DNA from 4 places in the Bacillus cereus group sp. RP43 genome. Region 2 is predicted to be linked to each of the others. Evidence: riboswitches for the same ligand, from Rfam matches in the RefSeq annotation. Region 2 holds a riboswitch; each other region holds the start of a gene.

Region 1 (3,205 bases), 310 kb from region 2:
AGCAACAGTTCGTGCTTTAATGCCACTTGGACTATCACTTGGTATTCCGCCAGCATTACTTATTGCAATGTTCCCTGCAGTAAATGGATACTTCTTCATTCCAAACTACGGGACAATCGTTGCTGCAATTAATTTTGATCGCACTGGTACAACAGGAATTGGTAAATATGTTTTAAATCATAGCTTTATGATTCCTGGCCTGATCGCAACATTCACTTCTATCGGAATTGGAATGCTCCTAATATCAATTATGTTTTAAATAAAAGCACAAACCTGCAATTTTAAAGGGTTTGTGCTTTTTTAATCAAACGTTCGTTTAAATATTTTTAACCGTCCATTCTTCCATTATGTTCTTTAATAGTTGTGTGAAGTTCCCTTTTCCTACAAACTCCTATTTACTTCCTCAACTAATTTCTTCGTACTTTCATACGCAGATTCTGCTAAACTAATCGCGGAAATAACGGAAACACCGTCCGCACCTGCTTCTATAACTGAAGCTGTATTTTCAATTGTAATGCCACCAATTCCGACGATCGGTATTGTAATTCCTTGCTCTCTAAAATGAGCTAAACCTTTCGTTCCTTGTACAGCTTTCGTATCTTTTTTCGTACTCGTTGGGAAAATAGGGCCAACACCTAAATAATCAGCTCCGTTTTCAATTGCCCAGCGTGCTTCTTCAATTGTGTGTGTAGATACACCAACAATTTTATCCCCCATTTTTTCACGAACAGAAGTAATTCCTTCATCATCTTGTCCAACATGCACGCCATCTGCATCTAACTCGAGAGCTAGTTCCACATCATCATTTACGATGAATGGTACACCGTACTCCTTACAAATTGCTTGTAGTTCTTTTGCGAAACAAATGCGTTTCTCTCCCGTTAAAGCGCCTTCCCCCTTTTCACGAAATTGAAAAATTGTTATACCACCTTCAAGTGCATCTCTCAATACTCGTAGTGGCTCCTTCGTACAATTGTTACTTCCCATAATAAAATATACTGATAACAACCTAGACATTTCAGCTTTTGTAATCCGCGACATCTAGTTCCCCTCCTTACTATATAATCTCAATCTTCCCATACTTCTCAATATCACCTGAAGTGGTATTCGCTAACTGATTTAAAAATTCAATTTGGAAACTACCCGGTCCCTTTTCCACTGTCTTGGCAGCTGCCAGTTCCGCAGCTACACCATAAAATGTTAATGCCGCTACTGCTGCCTTTACATAATCCTTTTCTACCGCTACAAATGCTCCTATTACAGAAGTTAGTAAACAACCTGTTCCAGTAACTTTCGTTAAAATAGGGTGGCCATTTTGAATAAGAATAGTTCGCTCTCCATCTGTAACAACATCTTCTTCTCCAGTAATTACTGCAACTGTATTTAATTCATCCGCTGCCTGTTTTGCAATATTTACAACATTACCGTTTCCAGTACCAGCGTCCACACCTTTAATTTCCCATTTCTCATTAATAACATTAGCAATTTCAGCCGCATTTCCACGAATTATCGCTAAATCGATTTCAGCTGGAATATATCTCGCAACTTCTGTTCGATAAGAAGTTGCTCCTGCCCCAACTGGATCAAACAATACTGGTACACCATTTGTATTTGCCGATTTACCAGCAAGTAACATCGCTTCTACCTCTTCAGGACGAAGTGTACCCATATTTAAAACAAGAGCTCCCGCAATGCTAGCCATTTCTGCTACTTCTTCTTTTGCATACGCCATTACAGGCGATGCCCCTAACGCTAACAAACCGTTAGCTGTAAAATTTGTTACAACAACATTTGTAATATTATGAACGAGCGGATTAGACTCTCTTACCAAATCCACTACTTTACTAATTTCTTTCATATTCATCCTTTTCATCTCCTAACTATAGTGATGGGAGATACACAAAAAGGCACTTTGCGCGTACGCAAAGTGCCTGAACATGTGCTTTTACACTCTCCCTACGCTGGCATTATCCAACAGGTTCAAATGGTCAATGACGGACTAGTAGTCATACTCTCAGTTTGCATCCACAAACTCCCATGTGTTTATTATTCATCTACTTCAAAGTCTACTCTTATTCTAGTAAAATAACAAGTTCTTTACTTTTCCATTAGTCTTTTGTATCTTGTTCTACGTAAATTGTTGGAGCAATTTTTTCAAACTCTTTATATGAATCTGATTGTCTTCCAGAAATGATAATTAATTCTGGGTTCATTTCATCAAAACCTATTCAAACCTGGAGCGAAACTGAATCTCAAGAAGATGTATGCTATAGTTAACGTATGGAAATTTGAAAGGATGTTTTTAATATGTCAAAAAGCGTTGTAATCGCTGAAAAACCTTCCGTTGCACGTGATATCGCACGTGTACTGAAATGTGATAAAAAAGGAAACGGCTATCTTGAAGGTAGTAAATATATTGTTACTTGGGCTTTAGGTCATCTCGTTACATTAGCTGATCCAGAAAGCTATGATGTGAAATATAAAAAATGGGATTTAGAAGATTTACCAATGCTACCTGAGCGTTTAAAACTAACAGTTATTAAACAAACAGGGAAACAGTTTAATGCTGTGAAAAGCCAACTACTTAGAAAAGACGTAAATGAAATCATTATAGCTACTGACGCCGGTCGTGAGGGAGAGTTGGTCGCACGCTGGATTATCGATAAAGTTAAAATGCAGAAACCGATTAAACGTCTATGGATTTCATCTGTTACCGATAAAGCAATTAAAGATGGCTTCGCAAATTTAAAACCAGGAAAAGCATATGACAATCTATACGCTTCGGCTGTCGCACGTTCAGAGGCTGACTGGTATATCGGACTTAATGCGACTCGAGCATTAACTACTCGCTTTAATGCCCAACTAAATTGTGGTCGTGTTCAAACACCTACTGTAGCCATGATTGCAAGCCGTGAAGATGAAATCAAACATTTCAAAGCTCAAACTTACTATGGTATCGAAGCTCAAACAGCTGAGAGATTAAAGCTAACTTGGCAAGATACAAAAGGAAATAGCCGTAGCTTTAATAAAGAAAAAACTGATGCAATCGTGAACAAAATTAGTAAGCAAAATGCTACTGTTGTAGACATTGATAAAAAACAAAAGAAGTCGTTCGCTCCTGGTCTTTACGATTTAACTGAGCTACAACGTGATGCGAATAAAATATTTGGTTACTCTGCGAAAGAAACATTAAACATTATGCAAA
Region 2 (3,205 bases):
CAAGCGGCACAATTCGCTCAGTTAAAGTTGCTATCGGTTGATTTTCTACAACGAAAATTCGATTAGAAAGAAACAATGCTTCTTCAACATCATGAGTGATAAATAAAATTGTTTTTTCCCACTCTTTCCATTGTTCAAACAACCATTCTTGCAAAGATGCCTTCGTTAAAGCGTCCAATGCGCTAAACGGTTCATCTAACAATAATATCTCCCCGCCCGTTAATAAAGTTCGGATAAAAGATACACGTTGTCTCATACCACCAGATAAATCTTTCGGATATTTCGCCTCGTATCCTTGTAACCCAAATTTATGTAACAGTTCTTTCGCTTTTACTTGCGCTTCTTTCTTCTGCACACCTTGGCACTCTAGCGGCAGGGCAGCATTCTCAATAATCGTCCTCCACGGCAAAAGCATATCTTTTTGAGGCATATACCCTACAGGATGACTCTTTGTTTCTGTCAGCTCTATCTGTCCAGTACTTGCCTCTTCTAATCCTGTAATAAGGCGAAATAATGTACTTTTCCCGCATCCACTCGGTCCGATAATACTTACAAACTCTTTATCTTGTATAGAAGCATTTAATTCATTGATGATTGGTTTCTCATCATAATGAAAAGAAACATTATGAAACTGTAGTATGTTCTTGCTCCTCAAAACCCCACATCTCCTTACGATAAGCCATATCCCAGAATAAATATTCAAATCGGCTGGAATATAAGAAAATCTCCTCTAATCGGTCTAGCTCTTTCTCTGATTTTCCAACTGCCATTTCATTTAATAAATCTATTAACCAAATACAAAGGTTACCGTATTCTTCAGAACTATATCCTTGAATCCATTCACCAAAGAACTCATGATTTCTTGCTCCAGGAATATCATTTAAACGTTTTCCAATCTCCCAATAGCTCCACATACATGGAAGAAGTGCCGCTATTAATTCCGCAAGTGTGCCATTTTGAGATACAGACATCATGTAATTTGTATAGGCTAAATTTTTAGCAGATGGTTTCGCAGATTCCATCTCTTGTGCAGAAATGCCAAGTCTTTTTGCATACTGTTTATGGATCGTCATTTCACCATTTAAAATCCCATCAATTTGCTCTGCAAATTTTGCCATAACTTGTGGATTCGTTGACTTTACAACCCCAATTGCATATAGCTTTGCATAATCTAACAAATATAAATAATCTTGAATAATATAGTACTGGAATTTGTCTTTTTCCAACGTACCATCCCCCATACCTACTACAAACGGATGATTATGACTTTTCTCCCAAACAGGCTGCACCGTATCAAATAATTTTTCACAAAATTTCATTTATAATTCCCCTTCCTATATATCTATTTATCTCAATAAAAAAACCACCTCTGTATATAAGAAGTGGTTACAGCAAATAAAATTATAATTTATTCGTTGTTCCACTTCCCTTCGCTAGTATTATCTAGATCAGGTGTTGTAAGGGTTAAGGATTATTCCTCTCTCAGCACGAAAAGCACCCCTAGTGGTGTTAATATGAAATTTTCAAATAAAAAAGCCCCGTTTCTATACGCAAAGAAACGGGGACTGATTGTTAATGTCCGAATTGCTTCCCTACGCTAGCATAATCTAGATCAGGTAATAAAAAGGATCAAAGGCTTACGGCCCTACTCTCAGCTGGCAACACCAGCCCTCCTAGCAAACTATAAAATTATCACTGTCAGTATAACATCGCCATAAGACATCATCAACTGTTTTAATTTTCTTAATTATCAATTAAAAATTAACATGTTAAACAAATATAAATGCGACCCCAAAAATGATATATAATACAATATTTATATATGAACCTCTCTTCTAACATTATTTTTATTGATTTCATATTACATTTATGTGAATACGACCAATATATTATATCTTTATACTATAATAAAATTACAACTATACAACTAGAGGAGGTCTTTATTACATGAATATGAAAGCTACAGCTTTAACAGCAACTACTATCGCAATTGCTTCTTTACTTCCTTCTATGGGAGAATCCGATATACAAACAGCGGCTGCTAAGCAAACATCTACAGTAAAAACTGGATATGTAAAAATCGACAACGTTGCACTACATCAAAATAACCATGCAGACAGTGCAATAATTGATAACATTCGATTTAATAGCCCGGTTACTATTCTTGAGACAACTCAAGATTGGTATAAAGTATCTGTTAACAACAAAACAGGCTATATGAAAAAAGATGCAATTCTATTCAAAAAAAATGTTCAATCAAAGAATCAATATATCGTAAATGCAAACGCATTAAACGTTCGTTCTGAACCTAATACAGAGTCTTCTATTCTAGATATATTACCAAATGGGCAATTCATTACCATTCAAGGTGAACAAGGGGATTGGTACAAAATATTACATAACGGGAAAATTGGATACGTACAAAAAACATTTGTATCTAATGGATCCACACCTCTAGTAAAAGGTGTAACAGTACAAGGTTCTCCTTCTTATACTGTTGCAACACCAAAATTAAATGTACGTAGCAACGCTAGTACAAGTAGCACTCTACTTGGCTCATTACAAAACGGTACACAAGTACAAGTAGTAGAAACGGTAGGTACTTGGTATAAAATTCGTTTTGGCACAGGATACGGATATGTAGCAAAACACTATGTAGTGCAAAATCAAAATCAAAATCCAGCACAAGCTAAAACAGCTCAACCTTCATCAATTCCAGCAGTTTTCAAATTCCCTACTCAAGGGAAAATCAGCTCAACTTTTGATATGCGCTGGGAGCAAATGCATTATGGTATAGATATAGCAGCACAAGGAAATGTCTCTATTCAAGCTGCTGCTGCAGGTAAAGTTGTGAAATCTTATTATTCGGCTAGCTACGGCAATGTCGTGTTCATCGCCCATCAAATAAATGGGAAATTATATACAACAGTTTATGCTCATATGAAGGATCGCACTGTACAAGCTGGTGATCAAGTACAAACTGGACAATTAGTAGGTCATATGGGAAACACAGGTCATTCATACGGGCAACATCTCCATTTTGAATTACATAATGGGGAATGGAATTTTGAAAAAACAAATGCAGTGAACCCACTGCCATATTTAGTTAGGTAAATTATATGCCACGCAATATACCTCTCTTTATTGAATACCTGGCCTTTTTAGGTTTAATCTGTTGTTTAATCATTTATAATACGAACATTGT
Region 3 (3,205 bases), 1.9 Mb from region 2:
ACATATCATACAATCTTTCATTTACAAGTTTTAATTTGCTCGTTAATAAAAATGTTCTATAATGTATCTCTACAATTTCAAGCCATTCAATAGGAAAGTAAATATACGATACTTTCTCATTATAGAGGGGTTCTATTATATTTTTAAATGTTAATAACCGTAATTTTTCCATATTATTAATACTTCCTCTCTTAATTTATATTGATCATGAATAATACTAGAAAAGATACCAATTTTTTTAAGCATAAACGAATCAAATTTAAACCAAGCACATTAAAGGAAATAGCTACAATACATTTAATTATATAAATGATACATTATTAAAACCAAATTAATAAAAAGTTCCTATTAACATATAAATACCTCCTTATGTCACTATGTACATCACTAAATCATTATAATTTATTTTTATATTTTTTATCTATGATTTACAAAAAAATTACAGAAACTAAATATAATAAAAGGTATCACCTCTTTATATAGCGATACCTTTTATATACTCTTTATTAAATAACACCTTTAATTTCTTCATTCACCGGCCATTTTTCTAATGTATATGCCATTTCCCAAAATGAATATTCATATTGACTACTAAAAATAAAATGTTGTCTCATACGATTACGGTCTGCCTCTGTTACTTTTTCAGCAATAGTATCTAATCGTGTGATTTGCTCTTCTACTAGAGTACGGAACCAATCAGATCCATATGCAGAAATCCATTCTTGATAAATTGGCTCTTCTGGTTGACATTCTTTTAATCGTTCACCGATTTCATAATATAACCAATAACAAGGTAAAATAGCTGCAATAATATCTCCTAAATGCCCTTCATAAGCTGCACGATACATATGAGATGTATATGCATATGCAGTTGGCGCAGGAATAAAATTATCTTTTTCTTCTTTCGTAATCCCTAATTTCTTTGCGAAATTCTCATGTAATGATAACTCAGCTTCATACGTATTTTGTGCATGATGCGCCATACGGGCCGTCGTTTCTAATTCAAGAGCCTTTGCAGCACCTAACGTTTGTACTCTAGCAAAATGACTTAAGTAATATGAATCTTGAAGTACGTAATAACGGAAACTAGCTAAATCTAACGTTCCTTCGCCAAGTTTTTTTACAAAAGGATGATGAAAACTTGCCTCCCAAATAGAATCTACTTCTTTACGTAATGTTTGTGAAAAAGTCATTTAAATTCCTCCAATAATGTATAAAATATACGTATTTATCCACAGTTATTAAATCAGTAAAACAAAAAAAACTTTCTTTACAGGCGTAAAGAAAGTGAAATAGACAATATTAATGTATTCTTTAAATATAATCGTCTTCCCACTTCCCTACGCTGGTATTAACCAGATCAGGTACTAAGAGTCTCAAAAATATGTTTGATCTCAGCCTACAAAAGGCCCCCCTAGTGGATAAATATTTAGTTGTCGTATTGTAATTATCATAGCATACTTCGTGGAACTATCAAAAGTTTTAATTGTATAATTATCTTAAAAACCTTCTTCTTTCCTCACTCTTAATGAAGTTTCAATTATCATATCTAATAGTTTACTATAATTAATCCCCGCGGCATCTGCACTTTTTGGCAGTAAACTTGATTGGGTCATCCCTGGTAATGTATTAACCTCCATTACATATGGAATTCCGTCCTTCACCATCATATCAACCCTTGCATAAACACTACATTTTAATGCTTTATAACAAGCCAGTGACGCTTTATTTACACGTTCCTGTATTTCAGCTGGAAGTTCAATAACTTCTTCAATTGTACTAACATCATCGTATTTTGCATTGTAGTCGAAAAACTCAGCTGCATGTCGAATGGAAACGATAGGTAACTGTTTACCATCAAAAATTGAACATGTAATCTCGTCACCTTTTATATACTTCTCAATTACTACTTCAGAATCCCATTCGAATACCGTTTCCAGCATTGAGATCAATTCATTTTTATCATTGACGATCTTTACGCCAACACTCGAGCCACCAGAGTTTGGTTTTACCACTAACGGAAATCCTAACTTATCTAAATCATCAATCTTTAGATCCTCCATTTTTGTAAGTTCAATCCAATCTGGTGTTTCTACTCCTTCATAACGCAAAATCTTTTTCGAAATATTTTTATCCATACATATACCGCTAGATAACATATTACTTCCGCTATATGGAATACCTAAACTCTCAAGCGTCCCTTGAACCGTACCATCTTCTCCGTATTTTCCGTGTAATGCTAGCAATGCAAAATCAATGTCTTTCGCTTTTTCAATTAAATCTATTTTTTCATTTAACATAATTGGAACGATTTCATACTTATTTTTATCTAAATGTGCAATCATTTCATTCCCAGTCATAATTGATACTTGTTTTTCAGAGGATACTCCTCCCATAATAACGCCAATTCTCATTTTCTCAACTCCAAGTTTCATTTTTTAAAGTTTCACCAATTATTTGAATCCCACTAACTATTTCTTTTTCCTTCAAACGTGAAAAACCTAAGCGGAATGTATTCGCTCCCCCTCCATCAGAATAAAAAACATCTCCAGGAGAAAACGTTACGCCTTTCTCATAACACTTTTGTAAAAGTGTGCGAGCATGAATTTTTTCTTCCAACTCTATAAACAAATGAAGTCCGCCATCTCCAGTCATCCTTTTAAACGGAATGTACTGATTGCAAGCCCCAACAGCTAACTCATATTTTTTCTTGTAAACAGATCTTGCCTTTTTTAAATATTTTTCAAAATATCCTTCATGTAAATATTGAAACAGAACAGCTTGATCTAACGTAGATGTGTGAATGGTTCTTGCTCTTTTAACACTTTCTAAATAATGAATCAGTTCTTTATCGGCAATAATCCACCCTACACGTAAACCAGGGAAAAGTACCTTCGAAAAGCTACTAATATAAATCACATTATTACCAGCACCAGCAAAAGTTAATAATGGCGATAAATGTGAACCTGAATAACGTAATTCTTCATTAAATCCATCCTCTATAATAGGAACCTTATATTTCGAAAATAACCTCATCAATTCCGTTCTTTTCTCCGAACTCGTAACAATACCAGTTGGATTATGATAAGAAGGAATTAAATACGCAAAATCAAAATCCTTTTCACGTAAACTTTTTTCTACTTCAGTCGTATCAATACCATCATCATTCATATCTATCCCATGAACTTCAAGTCCATGTAAGCGA
Region 4 (3,205 bases), 4.2 Mb from region 2:
GTTATTCTATTTAAAAGGGGATTCTTTAGGGGGAGAGAACAATGAACACATGGACACAAGTTTATGATCCGTTCGGTAATATTTGGATTTCGGCAGCAGTTGCACTTATTCCAATCATCTTTTTTTTCTTAGCTTTAGCAGTTTTCCGCATGAAGGGGTATGTGGCAGGATTTATTACAGTTGTACTTACAATTTTAGTAGCGTTATTTGCTTATAAAATGCCGTTTACGATGGCGATGGCAGCAACCGGGTACGGTTTCTTATATGGATTATGGCCAATTGCTTGGATTATCATTATGTCGGTATTTTTATATAAAATCTCCGTGAAAACAGGTCAATTTGATGTCATTCGTGCATCTGTATTATCTATTACAAACGATCATCGTTTACTCGTTATTTTAATCGGATTTTCATTCGGGGCATTTTTAGAAGGGGCAGCAGGATTTGGTGCACCGGTAGCGATTACGGCAGCGCTTCTTGCAGGTCTTGGGCTAAATCCCTTATATGCAGCAGGTCTTTGTTTAATCGCAAATACTGCACCAGTAGCGTTCGGAGCGATGGGGATTCCGATTACAGTTGCCGGACAAGTAACAGGCATTGATCCACATAAAATTGGACAAATGGCTGGGCATCAATTACCGTTCTTATCTTTATTTGTTCCGTTCTTTATCGTATTTTTAATGGATGGTTTTAAAGGAGTAAGACAAACGTGGCCTGCTTTATTTGTAGCGGGTAGTTCATTTGCAATTACACAGTTTATTACAGCGACGTTTTTAGGACCAGAACTTCCTGATATTACGTCAGCACTTGTAAGTTTAGTAAGTTTATCGTTATTCTTAAAAGTTTGGCAGCCGAAAGAAATTTATCAGTCTAAACAAGCGAATAGTGAAGTGGCGGCAACGACGACGGCGACATCTATGCCGAAACTAACGGTAGGAAAAGTAGTAAAAGCATGGTCTCCGTTCATTATTTTAACTGTGATGGTAGTCATTTGGAGCCAAAGTTTCTTTAAAGCATTATTCGCTCCAGGTGGTGCTTTAGAAAGTCTCGTATTTAAATTTGAAGTTCCAGGTTTGCACAATTTAGTAATGAAAGCAGAGCCAATTGTAAATAAACCAACACCTTATGAAGCAATCCTGAAATTAGATATTTTATCAGCGACTGGAACAGCAATTTTAATTGCTTGTATCATTTCTATCTTTATTTTGAAAATGAGTGCAAAAGATGCGGTAGCAACATTTAAAGAAACGTTAAACGAACTAAAAATGCCAATTCTATCTATTGGATTCGTATTAGGATTCGCATTTATCGCAAACTATTCTGGTCTATCTTCTACATTAGCGTTAGCACTAGCAGGAACTGGAGGACTATTCCCGTTCTTCTCACCATTCTTAGGCTGGATTGGCGTATTTTTAACAGGATCAGATACGTCAGCGAACGCACTGTTCTCGAATTTACAAGCAATTACAGCGCAGCAAGTCGGTGTATCTGAAGTGCTTCTCGTTGCAGCAAATACAACTGGCGGTGTAACAGGTAAAATGATTTCTCCGCAATCGATTGCGATTGCTTGTGCGGCAGTTGGACTTGCTGGGAAAGAGTCAGATTTGTTCCGCTTTACATTAAAGCATAGTTTATTCTTCGTTACTATTGTTGGGATTATGACTTATGTGCAGGCTTATTATTTAACGTGGATGATTCCGTAAACGAAAAAGAAATAACCTTTGCATTTTTCAGATTATCGTGTATGATGGGAAAGTATTGAAAATTAAATCAGTGATAAACTAGGGGTGCCTAACGTATGCGTAGGCTGAGAGAGAAGCGTGTGAACTTCTTAACCCTTTGGACCTGATCTGGCTCGTACCAGCGTAGGGAAGTTAACGGCTTTACATAATTATGTCTTTATGAGCCAGGTCCTTATTTTTTTATGGACCTGGCTCTTTTTATTTTGGCATACGCTGGCCATATCTCGTCCTTGTCACGTACAGGGGGGCAACAAAGGTTATGAAACAGTCTGTTTCAGCTGAGCAAATTGAATTGAAATCGAGTTTACCAGGAAGTAAGAAAGTGTATGTGGATGGGCCACGTGAAGGTATGAAAGTGCCGATGCGTGAGATTGAACAAAGCGATACAAATGGTGTTCCAAACTCGCCCATTCGTGTATACGATACGAGTGGTCCTTATACAGATCCTGAGTATAAAGTGGAGCTGGAAAAGGGGATTCCAACGCCGCGCCACTCTTGGACTGTGGGGCGTGGTGATGTAGAAGGATACGAAGGGCGCGAAGTAAGACCAGAGGATGACGGTGTGAAAGTGGCTTCAAAACATACACCTGTTTTCCCGCAAATGGATCGCAAGCCGCTTAGAGCGAAGCAAGGTGCAAATGTTACGCAAATGCATTATGCGCGTAATGGCATTATTACGTCTGAGATGGAATATGTCGCGATTCGTGAAGGGGTAGAGCCTGAATTTGTTCGTAAGGAGATTGCAGAAGGTCGTGCGATTTTGCCGGCGAACATTAACCATCCTGAAGCGGAACCGATGATAATTGGACGTAATTTTCATGTAAAGGTAAATGCAAATATCGGAAACTCTGCTGTATCGTCTTCTATTGCAGAAGAAGTAGAGAAGATGACGTGGGCGACTCGCTGGGGTGCAGATACGATTATGGATTTATCTACAGGTAAAAACATTCATACAACACGTGAGTGGATTATTCGTAATGCTCCGGTACCAGTTGGAACTGTGCCAATTTATCAAGCGCTTGAAAAAGTAAACGGAATTGCAGAGGATTTAACGTGGGAAGTGTACCGTGATACGTTAATTGAGCAAGCGGAGCAAGGCGTTGATTACTTCACGATTCACGCTGGTGTATTACTTCGTTACATTCCAATTACTGCAAAGCGTATGACAGGTATTGTTTCGCGCGGTGGTTCGATTATGGCGCAGTGGTGTTTATTCCATCATAAAGAAAACTTCCTATATACTCATTTTGAAGAGATTTGTGAAATTATGAAGCAGTACGATGTTTCGTTCTCTCTTGGAGATGGATTACGTCCAGGTTCTATTGCAGATGCAAATGACGAAGCTCAGTTTTCTGAGCTTGAAACACTTGGTGAATTAACAAAAATCGCTTGGAAACATGATGTGCAAGTTATGATTGAAGGACCTGGGCATGTACCGATGCATTTAATTAAAGAAAATATGG

The links. A riboswitch is a leader RNA that binds a small molecule or an ion and turns the genes downstream of it on or off. The one in region 2 is predicted to bind thiamine pyrophosphate.
Region 1: it holds a riboswitch for thiamine pyrophosphate, as region 2 does, so the genes downstream of both, thiM (hydroxyethylthiazole kinase) here and tenA (thiaminase II) in region 2, are expected to answer to the same signal.
Region 3: it holds a riboswitch for thiamine pyrophosphate, as region 2 does, so the genes downstream of both, tenA (thiaminase II) here and tenA (thiaminase II) in region 2, are expected to answer to the same signal.
Region 4: it holds a riboswitch for thiamine pyrophosphate, as region 2 does, so the genes downstream of both, thiC (phosphomethylpyrimidine synthase ThiC) here and tenA (thiaminase II) in region 2, are expected to answer to the same signal.

What each region holds. Positions count from the first base shown of each region.
Region 1 is NZ_JARVHQ010000001.1:4,744,522-4,747,726, forward strand. Features, by position in the region: gene QCI75_RS24655 (anaerobic C4-dicarboxylate transporter family protein) at 1-259, shown strand, start outside; gene thiE (thiamine phosphate synthase) at 382-1,041, opposite strand; gene thiM (hydroxyethylthiazole kinase) at 1,058-1,864, opposite strand; TPP riboswitch at 1,937-2,049, opposite strand; partial or broken gene QCI75_RS24670 (ABC transporter) at 2,118-2,216, opposite strand; gene topB (DNA topoisomerase III) at 2,308-3,205, shown strand, end outside.
Region 2 is NZ_JARVHQ010000001.1:4,430,201-4,433,405, forward strand. Features, by position in the region: gene QCI75_RS23075 (ABC transporter ATP-binding protein) at 1-655, opposite strand, end outside; gene tenA (thiaminase II) at 624-1,319, opposite strand; TPP riboswitch at 1,409-1,512, opposite strand; TPP riboswitch at 1,573-1,685, opposite strand; gene QCI75_RS23085 (SH3 domain-containing protein) at 1,948-3,114, shown strand; gene QCI75_RS23090 (hypothetical protein) at 3,120-3,205, shown strand, end outside.
Region 3 is NZ_JARVHQ010000001.1:2,566,104-2,569,308, reverse strand. Features, by position in the region: gene QCI75_RS13625 (pPIWI_RE module domain-containing protein) at 1-172, opposite strand, end outside; gene tenA (thiaminase II) at 507-1,193, opposite strand; TPP riboswitch at 1,321-1,426, opposite strand; gene ddlB (D-alanine--D-alanine ligase) at 1,500-2,414, opposite strand; gene pdxR (MocR-like pyridoxine biosynthesis transcription factor PdxR) at 2,419-3,205, opposite strand, start outside.
Region 4 is NZ_JARVHQ010000001.1:279,085-282,289, forward strand. Features, by position in the region: gene lldP (L-lactate permease) at 42-1,703, shown strand; TPP riboswitch at 1,774-1,889, shown strand; gene thiC (phosphomethylpyrimidine synthase ThiC) at 2,002-3,205, shown strand, end outside.